Regions from separate parts of the Sphaerisporangium sp. NPDC049457 genome, predicted to be linked through region 1. Evidence: riboswitches for the same ligand, from Rfam matches in the RefSeq annotation. Region 1 holds a riboswitch; the other holds the start of a gene.
What was found. Region 1 has a riboswitch for cobalamin ahead of ACZ6QO_RS03240 (ribonucleoside-diphosphate reductase subunit alpha). Riboswitches for the same ligand answer to the same signal wherever they lie in the genome.

Region 1 (4,408 bases):
AACACGTTGGACACCTGCGGCTCGACGCACTCGTAGCAGCCGGCGATCGAGGCGATGGTCGCGGTGGGGGCGACGGCCAGCAGCAGCGAGTTGCGCAGCCCGGTCTCGGCGATGGTCGCGCGCAGCGCCGCCCATTCGTCCGGGTACGCCGGGGCCGCGTTCGGGAAGTGGTCCGGGTGCAGCACTCCCCCGGCGGCGCGCGTGTCGGCGTACGACGGGTGCGCGCCGGACGCGGCGGCCAGCGCGGCCGAGGCGCCGTAGGCGGCCAGCGCCATCTCCTCGGCGACGCGCGTGGACAGCGCCAGCGCCTCGGGCGAGTCGAACGGCAGCCGCGCCGCGAAGAACACGTCGGCCAGGCCCATCACGCCGAGGCCGATCGGCCGCCAGCGCTTGTTGGCGGCCTCCGCCTCGGGCGTCGGGTAGAAGCCCCGGTCGATGGACCTGTCCAGGAAGCGGACCGCCGTCGCCACCGTCGCCCGCAGCCGCGCCCAGTCGACCTCGCCGTCCACCAGGTGCGCCGCCAGGTTGACCGAGCCGAGGTTGCACACGGCGGTCTCGGCGTCGCTGGTCACCTCCAGGATCTCGGTGCACAGGTTGGACAGGTGGATGACGTTCTCCGGCCGCGCCGTCTGGTTGGAGGCCCGGTTCGCGGCGTCCTTGAACGTCATCCAGCCGTTGCCCGTCTGGGCGAGCGTGCGCATCATCCGGCCGTACAGCGTCCTGGCGGGCAGTCGCCTGACGTACCGGCCGGCGGCCTCGGCCTCCCGGTAGGCGCGGTCGAACTCCTCTCCCCACAGGTCGGCCAGCTCGGGGACCTCCTTGGGGTCGAACAGCGACCATGCCGCGTCCGCCTCGACGCGGCGCATGAACTCGTCGGGGATCCAGTTGGCCAGGTTGAGGTTGTGGGTGCGGCGGGCGTCCTCGCCGGTGTTGTCGCGCAGTTCGAGGAACTCCTCGACGTCGGCGTGCCAGGGCTCCAGGTAGACGCAGGCGGCGCCCTTGCGCCGGCCGCCCTGGTTGACCGCCGCGACGCTCGCGTCCAGCGTCCGCAGCCACGGCACGATGCCGTTGGAGTGGCCGTTCGTGCCCCGGATCAGCGAGCCGCGCGAACGGACGCGGGTCCAGGAGATGCCGATGCCGCCCGCGTACTTGGAGAGCCGCGCCACCTGGCCGTACCGCTCGTAGATGGCCTCCAGCTCGTCGCGCGGCGAGTCGAGCAGGAAGCACGACGACAGCTGCGGGCGGCGCGCGCCGGAGTTGAACAGCGTCGGCGAGCTGGGCAGGTACGACAGCGTCGAGATCAGCCGGTACAGCTCGCCGGCCTCGGCGACGGTGTCGGACAGCCCGCACGCGACGCGCAGGAAGAAGTGCTGCGGCGTCTCCAGCACGCGCCGGGTGACCGGGTGGCGCAGCAGGTAGCGGTCGTAGACGGTGCGCAGCCCGAAGTACTCGAACCGGGCGTCCCCCTCGGGGTCGACGAGCGCGTCCAGCGCGGCGGCGTGGGCGCGGACGAACTCCGCGAGAGCGTCCTGCACCAGCCCCGCCTCGTGCGTGGCGGCGACCGACTCGGAGAACGAGCGCACCCCGTGCGCCGCCGCCTCCTCGGCGATCTCCTCGGCCAGCAGGCCGGCCGCGACCCGGGAGTTGGCCGGATCGGCGATGACCCGCGCGGCCGCCTCCTCAATGGCCAGCCGCCTGTCTCCCGCCGGCCGACCGCCTTCGCCGGCCCGCTCCCCGCTCATCCGTTCCGCACCCGTCCGCGGCGAGTCCGACAAGTCTTGCGAGTCCGGCGAGTGGTGCGGCGGCAAATCGCGTGTCACAGTCACGTGGTCTGTCTCTCCTCGTGCGCTCGAATCCCCGTGCGAGGGCACGCGTCGGAGCACGACCGGAGCGGCAGCGATGTGCGGGCACGCCGGAGGACCCCGTCACGCGGCCCACCCTCGAGGCCTTGGACGACTACAACGTCACCGGCAGGTTTTCGGGCTCGCGGGCGCCTCGCTCGTGCCTACCGGCCGTCGCTTCCCAGGCTGCGCGCCCAGTGCTGACATGACGGCTTTCGTTCCCGCTCACCGCTGCGGGGCAGCCCCGGAATCGCACCGGGTTCCCTCTTACCTCGCCCCGAAGGGCGAACCAGCGACGAGCAGGATCCTACATCTAGTGGCCGCGACCGCAACAACCCCCACAGGTTGTGTCCCAACACCACCCACCCGCCCTCACACGCGCAGGCCCAGTTCGCCGAGGGCGCGGCCGAGGCGGGCGGTCTCGACGCGGAGCCACTGTCCGAAGTCATCCCCCTCCAGGTACAGCGGCGCCCAGCCCTTCCTGGCGCACAGCTCGCTCCACCGCCGCGAGCCCGCGACCTCGCTGCACATGCCGATGAGCGCGGCGCGGTCGTCGTCGGGCAGGTCGCCGGGCCCGAGGAGCCCTCGCCAGTTCGCGCAGTACAGATGCGTGTCGCACTCCAGCAGCGTCGGCGCGTCCAGGCCCGCGATGCGGTCGGGCGAGGAGACGGCCAGCGCGCGCAGCCCGCCCGCGCGCAGAGCCTCGCGCACGCCATTGTGGCCGGCGAGGACCGCCGCCACCTCCCCGCCGGCGAGCGCGGCGACCGCCTCACCGGTGGTGGGGTAGGCGACGTAGCGCAGCAGGCGCGCGTCCACGCCGAGGCTCTGCGCCAGCATGCCGAACAGGACGTGGTCCACCCCGCCTTCGGCCCGGCCGCCCAGCGCGAGCTTGGACGGGTCGCGGCGCATCGTGTCGGCGAACGCGCCGAAGGACCTGAGCCGGGAGCCGCCCGGCACCACCAGCGCCTCCCACTCGCCGCACAGCCGGGCCAGCGGCGTGGTGCCCGCGAACGCCCCCGTCTGCCGCACGGCCCGGACCGTGCCGACCAGTTCGGGCTCGGCCATCAGCACCTGACGCGCGTGCCGCACGCGGCCGAACTCCGTCAGCGCGACGTGCGCCGGCCGGTTCACCAGTCGCAGCTCCCCCACCAGGGCGTCCCGCTCGGCCACCCCTTTGAGGGCCTGGGCGACGCCATCGGCTTCACCACCGTACGGCCCAGGTACCACGACCGGCAGCGTCGCCGAGGCGAGCCTGCGCGATTCGGAAGGGTCGGAGCATCCCGCCGCCAGCGCCACGAGCCCGGCCCCGAGCGCGAGCACCTGCCGACGACGCATACTTCACGCCCTTTCCCCCGATATCCCACTAAATGCCCAGTTCGCGACACACCCACACGAGACAGGGGAGGTGGTCCGGCCGGCTCGCGGCACCCGTACCGCGACGCCGGTGCGAGTGCGCCGGCACCGGATCCCCCGTGCGGGACGCCACGCCTGACGCTGACTTGCTGACACTATGTCGGTAACATGGGCCGACCGCAGGACCAGGAAGGGTGGGACCACCATGGGAACCGGCGACACGGGAACAGGCGGGGACGCTCCGGCGCCGGCTCGGAGCCGCTGGGCGCCGATGCCGTTCATCGCGCTCGGCGTCTCACTGATCATCATGGACGCGACGATCGTCAACGTGGCGGTCCCCACCATCATCCGGGATCTGTCGCTGGACGCCTCGCAGGCCGAGTGGATCAACTCGGTCTACCCGCTGTCCCTGGCCGCTCTGCTGATCCTCTTCGGCCGGATGGGCGACCTGCTCGGCCGGCGAAGACTGTTCATCGCCGGTCTGCTGCTCTTCGGCGCCTCCAGCCTGATCGCCGCCCTGGCGGGGAGCGGCGGCGTGCTCATCGCCGGTCGCCTGCTGCAGGGCGTCGGCGCCGCGATGATCCTTCCCGCGACGCTCGCCACGGTCAACGCCACCTACACCGGGCGCGACCGCGGCGTCGCGTTCGCCATCTGGGGGTCCACCATCGGCGGCATGGCCGCCGTCGGGCCGCTCGCCGGCGGATGGCTCACCACCGAGCTGTCCTGGCGGTGGGCGTTCCTGCTGAACCTGCCGGTGATCCTCGTGGTGATCGCGGGCACCGTCCGATACGTGCCCGAGACCACCGATCCGCACGCCACCAGGGGCGCCGACGTCCCTGGCGCCCTCGCCTCGATGATCGGCCTCGGGGCGCTGGTGTTCGCCCTCATCGAGGGCGAACGGTTCGGATGGTGGCGCACCTCGCCGCGGGCCCGCTTCGGTGACTGGCAGTGGCCGTGGGCCGTGTCACCGACGCCGGTCGCCTTCGCCGTGTCCGCCGTCGCGCTGACCCTGCTCGTCGTCGACGGACGCGCCCGCGCCCGCGCCGGACGGCCCGTGCTGCTCGATCTGTCGCTGTTCCGCATCCGCGGTTTCCGCTATGGGAGCATCGCCGCGCTGGTCGTGGCCCTGGGCGAGTTCGGGCTGCTGTTCGCCCTTCCCCTGTTCCTGCAGGGCGCGCTCGGCTACAGCGCCCTGGAAACCGGCGTCCTGATCC
Region 2 (4,408 bases), on a different contig from region 1:
GTGAGCACCCGCGCGACCGGCCCGGAGGCGACGGCCCTGCCGCCGGCGATCAGCAGGACCGTGTCGGCGTACTGTCCTGCCACGCTGAGGTCGTGGACGGTCGTCACGATGGTCAGCCCGTCGGCCAGGCGCAACCGGTCGACCAGTTCCAGCACCTGCTGCTGGTGGCCGAGGTCGAGGGCGGTCGTCGGCTCGTCGAGCAGCAGCACGGGCGCCTGCTGGACGAGCGCCCGGGCGAGGACGACGCGTTGGCGTTCGCCGCCGGACAGGTGGGTGAGCGGCCGGCCCGCGAGGGCGGTCAGGTCCAGGCGTTCGAGCACCGACTCGGTGACCTCGCGGTCGCGCCTGCCGTCCCGGCCCAGGTAGGAGATGTAGGGGGTGCGTCCCAGCAGGGCGTACTCCATCACGGTCAGGCCGGGCGGCAGCAGGGGGTTCTGCGGGGCGTAGGCCATCAGCCGCGCCCGTTGCCGCGGTTTGAGCGCGCGCGCCGGCCGGCCGTCCACCAGCACCTCTCCCCGGGCCTCCAGCAGGCCCATCATGGCCCGCAGGAGGGTGGACTTGCCCGCGCCGTTCGGCCCGATCACCGCCAGCCACTCGCCGGCGCGCGCCGACAGCCCCACCTCCGAGAGCACCTGCCGCCCGCCGAGGGACACCGACAGCCCGCTGACCTCGACCGAGCTCATGCCTCCACCGTCCTTGTGGCGCGGAGCACGCCGACGAAGAACGGGGCGCCGATGAAGGCGGTGACCACTCCGATGGGCAGTTCCGCCGGGGCGAGGAGGGTGCGGGCGACCAGGTCGGCCAGCACCAGGAACGCCGCCCCGGCGAGCAGCGAGATCGGCAGCACCACCCGGTAGGACCCGCCAGCGAGGCGCCGCACGACGTGCGGCACGACGATGCCGACGAACCCGATCAGCCCGCTGACCGCCACCGCCGACGCCGTGGCGAGCGACGCCGCGCACAGGACCACGAACCGGACGCGGGCGGCGTTCACCCCGAGGCTCGCCGCCTCGTCGTCCCCGACCGACAGCACGTCGAGCAGCCGGCCGTGCGCGATCAGGACGGCCGACGACACCACGGCGTAGGGGGCGATGAGCCACACCTGCGACCAGTCGCCGCCGATGCCGCCGAGGATCCACGAGTAGATGCGCTGGAGCTGGTCGACCTTGATCTGCTGCACGAACGCCTGCAGGGCGGACAGGAACGAGGCCACCGCGACCCCGGCGAGCACCAGGGTCGCGGTGCCGCCGCCCCGGGCGGCGGTGTTGCCGAGCGCGTACGCCAGCAGCACGCCGCCGATCGCCCCGCCGAAGGCGGCGAGCGGCACCAGCGCGTCGGCGTGCACCAGGACGATCATCAAGGTGGCGGTGAACCCGGCCCCGGCGGCGGCGCCGAGCAGGTACGGGTCGGCGAGCGGGTTGCGGAACACGCCCTGGTATCCGGCGCCCGCCAGCGCCAGCAGCCCCCCGACGACCGCCGCGAGCACGACGCGGGGCATCCGGAGCTGGACGAGCAGCCCGCGCTCCACCGGGGACAGCCCGGAGTGGACCGACACGAACGGCACCCGGTCCAGCAGTTCGAGCACGACGCCCCTGAGCGGCAGCCCGGCCGCGCCGATCATCAGGCCGGCCAGGACGCACGCCGCGAGCACCGCCACCGCGATGACCGGCACCACCGGGCGCATCCGGGCGGCGGACGCGGCGGGCGCGGGTGGTTCCATGCCGGTGCCGGTCATCGTTCTGGCAGGTGCTCCGGGGCCGGGCCTGGTCAGCCCGCCGCCTTCCTGACCGCCGCGTCGACGACCTTCACGAAGTCGACGACGCGCGGCCCCCAGCGCGAGGCGATGTCGTCGTCGATCGGGAACACCTGGTCCTTCTTGATCGCCGACAGGCCGCCCCAGCCCGGCCGCTTGGCCAGGGTCTCCTTGGACTGGCCGCAGCACTTGGTGTCGGCGAGGAAGATCAGGTCGGGGTCGGTCTTCGCCAGGAACTCGCTGGAGAGCTTGGGGTAGCCCCCGGCGGCGTCCGGCGCCTCGTCGGCGATGTTGACCAGCCCGAAGATCCCGTAGATCTGGCCGATGAAGGTGGCGGAGGTCACCGAGTACGGCGTGTTGTCCAGCTCGTGGAAGTAGGTGAGCTTCGCGTCCTTGGGCGCGGCGGCGGCGAGCTGGTCGATCTGCCGCTTCATGTCCGCGGCGACCTGGTCGGCCTTGTCCTTGTTGCCGGTCGCGGCCCCGAGGTCGGCGATCTGGTCGTAGCTCTCCTCCAGCTTGGTCGCGGCCGGTTCCAGCAGGACGGGGATGCCGACCTTGCTCAGGGCGGCCACGACGCCGCCGGTGTCGTTGGCGAGCACGACGAGGTCGGGCTTCTTGGCGATGATCGCCTCGGCGTTCGGCTTGAAGCCGGACAGATCCGTCTTGGGGGCCTCCGCGGGGTAGGTCGACTGGTCGTCGACCGCGATGACCTGCGGTCCCGCGCCGATGGCGTACAGGCTCTCGGTCGCGGTGGGCGAGAGCGACACGATCTGCGAGGGCTTGGCCGGGACGGTGACCGCGCCGTTGCCGGCCTGGACGGTGACCGGGAAGGCCGCGGCCTGTGATGAGGGGGCGGGGGTGGCGGGGGCCGGGGAGGCGCTGCCTGAGGTGTCGCCGGACTGGCCGCATCCGGCCAGCGTCAGTGCACCCAGCAACGCGCCCGCCAAGGCCGTGCGTACGGGCCTCACGAGGGGATTCCTCCTGTTGCTAGGAAATCGAGAGACCCGCGGAATTGACGGATCACCCTTTTCCACGAGGGTTGATGGCGTCGGCGCGGCGTGCAGGCGACCTGGCTCGACCGAGAGGTCTCACAGTTGCGGGACAGCGCCGGACTCACACCGGACTTCGCTGCGCGCCACGCGTCAGGGGAACGGTATCAACCCGTGCCGCAGTCGGGCACGAGGGGTTGTGCACTGATTTGTGCGCGGGGTCGTGCGCTGTCGTGCGCGGGGTCCTGGGCGGGGTCGTGCGCGGGGTCCTGGGCGGGGTCGTGCGCGCGGTCTCAGCGGAGCTGGGCCTCGGCCACGCTGATGATCTCCTGGAGCCGGAGCCCGTGGCGGGCGTCCAGCGGGTGGCCGCCGCCGCGGCGCACGGTGTGGGCGAACTCGGCGACCATGTCGGGGAAGACGTCGTAGCCGAGGTCGCCGCCGTCGAGGGTCTCGGTGCCCTGGCGGCCGAAGACCGCGACGTGCGAGGAGGCGTGCTCGACGCGGGCGGCCATCGACAGCGACGCCTCGCTGACGGCGCCGCTCTGGTGCTCCAGCATCAGGCCGACCCAGCCGAGGGTGTCGCCGTGCGCGCGCACGCCGGTGACCGGCCCCAGGGCGGCGTCCAGCATGTCGATCATGTGCGGGCCGACGTCCAGGATGGCTCCCCGCTCCTGCCGCCATGGGGAGTCGATCGTGTACAGGGCGCCTGAAACGTTCATCGCGTATCCGCCGAAGGGGTCGATGGCACGCACCCGTTCGAGAAAGGACCTGGTGGTGGCGGAGTAGCGGAAGGTGAGCACCATCTGGGAGGCCACGCCGGCCTCCCCCACGGCGTCGGCCAGGCGTTTCGCCGCGTCGAGGTCGGCGGCGAGCGGCTTCTCCAGCAGCAGCGCCTTGCCGGCCCTGGCGGCGAGCAGGCCCATCTCGGCCTGGACGGCGGGCGGCACGCAGAAGGCGACGGCCTCGCAGACGTCGAACAGTTCCTCGACGCGCTCGTACACCGGGACGCCGAGCCTGGCGGCGGCTCTCGGCCTGCGGGCCCAGACGCCGGCGAGCCGCGTGTACGGCCCGGCGGCGAGGGTGGGCGCGTGGACGGCCTCCGCCCACGGCCCGGCTCCGATCAGACCCACCGCCACTGGCTCCACGACGCTCAGCTCCCCGACTTATCCGATCAATCGTGGCGAGACTAGCCGAGCCGAGGCCGGGCGCGCGGCATCTCCGGGCGACCGCTCGGAGGTACCGGCCACAGAAGATTGCATAAATACCATATCTGTCGCGAAAAATCAGTAGTTGAACGAAAACTTGATCATAGTCGGAGATCGTGGTAATTCATTATGCCTGTGGCACTTTGCCACGAGAGTAACCAATTGTCGCATTCGTGGTCATGCGGCGAGCGGCGCCCGAAGTCTGAACCCTCTCCGGGCGGGCGCCCGCGCCGCGGCGGAACAGTTCGGCCACCAGGGCATGACCACGGAGAACCCGCAGGCAGCTCTCACAATTTGGAGTCGTCACGATGTCGGTCGCCGCTTCCCCCCGGCATGCCCGAACCGTCCCCCTCCGCAGAACGCTCGCGCCGATGGTCCGCGATCCGGTGAACATGCTGGCGGAACTGGCGAGAGAATCGGCGGGCCGAATTGTCCGGCTGCCCGCGGGCACACCGTCTGTA

Region 2: it holds a riboswitch for cobalamin, as region 1 does, so the genes downstream of both, ACZ6QO_RS15240 (ABC transporter substrate-binding protein) here and ACZ6QO_RS03240 (ribonucleoside-diphosphate reductase subunit alpha) in region 1, are expected to answer to the same signal.

Annotation. Positions count from the first base shown of each region.
Region 1 covers NZ_JBVJHR010000001.1:780,656-785,063, reverse strand. The annotation lists gene ACZ6QO_RS03240 (ribonucleoside-diphosphate reductase subunit alpha) at 1-1,742, opposite strand, end outside; cobalamin riboswitch at 1,953-2,150, opposite strand; gene ACZ6QO_RS03235 (tripartite tricarboxylate transporter substrate-binding protein) at 2,214-3,176, opposite strand; gene ACZ6QO_RS03230 (MFS transporter) at 3,466-4,408, shown strand, end outside.
Region 2 covers NZ_JBVJHR010000008.1:273,092-277,499, forward strand. The annotation lists gene ACZ6QO_RS15230 (ABC transporter ATP-binding protein) at 1-683, opposite strand, end outside; gene ACZ6QO_RS15235 (FecCD family ABC transporter permease) at 680-1,720, opposite strand; gene ACZ6QO_RS15240 (ABC transporter substrate-binding protein) at 1,768-2,721, opposite strand; adenosylcobalamin (AdoCbl) riboswitch at 2,769-2,907, opposite strand; gene ACZ6QO_RS15245 (Gfo/Idh/MocA family protein) at 3,036-3,872, opposite strand; gene ACZ6QO_RS15250 (cytochrome P450) at 4,319-4,408, shown strand, end outside.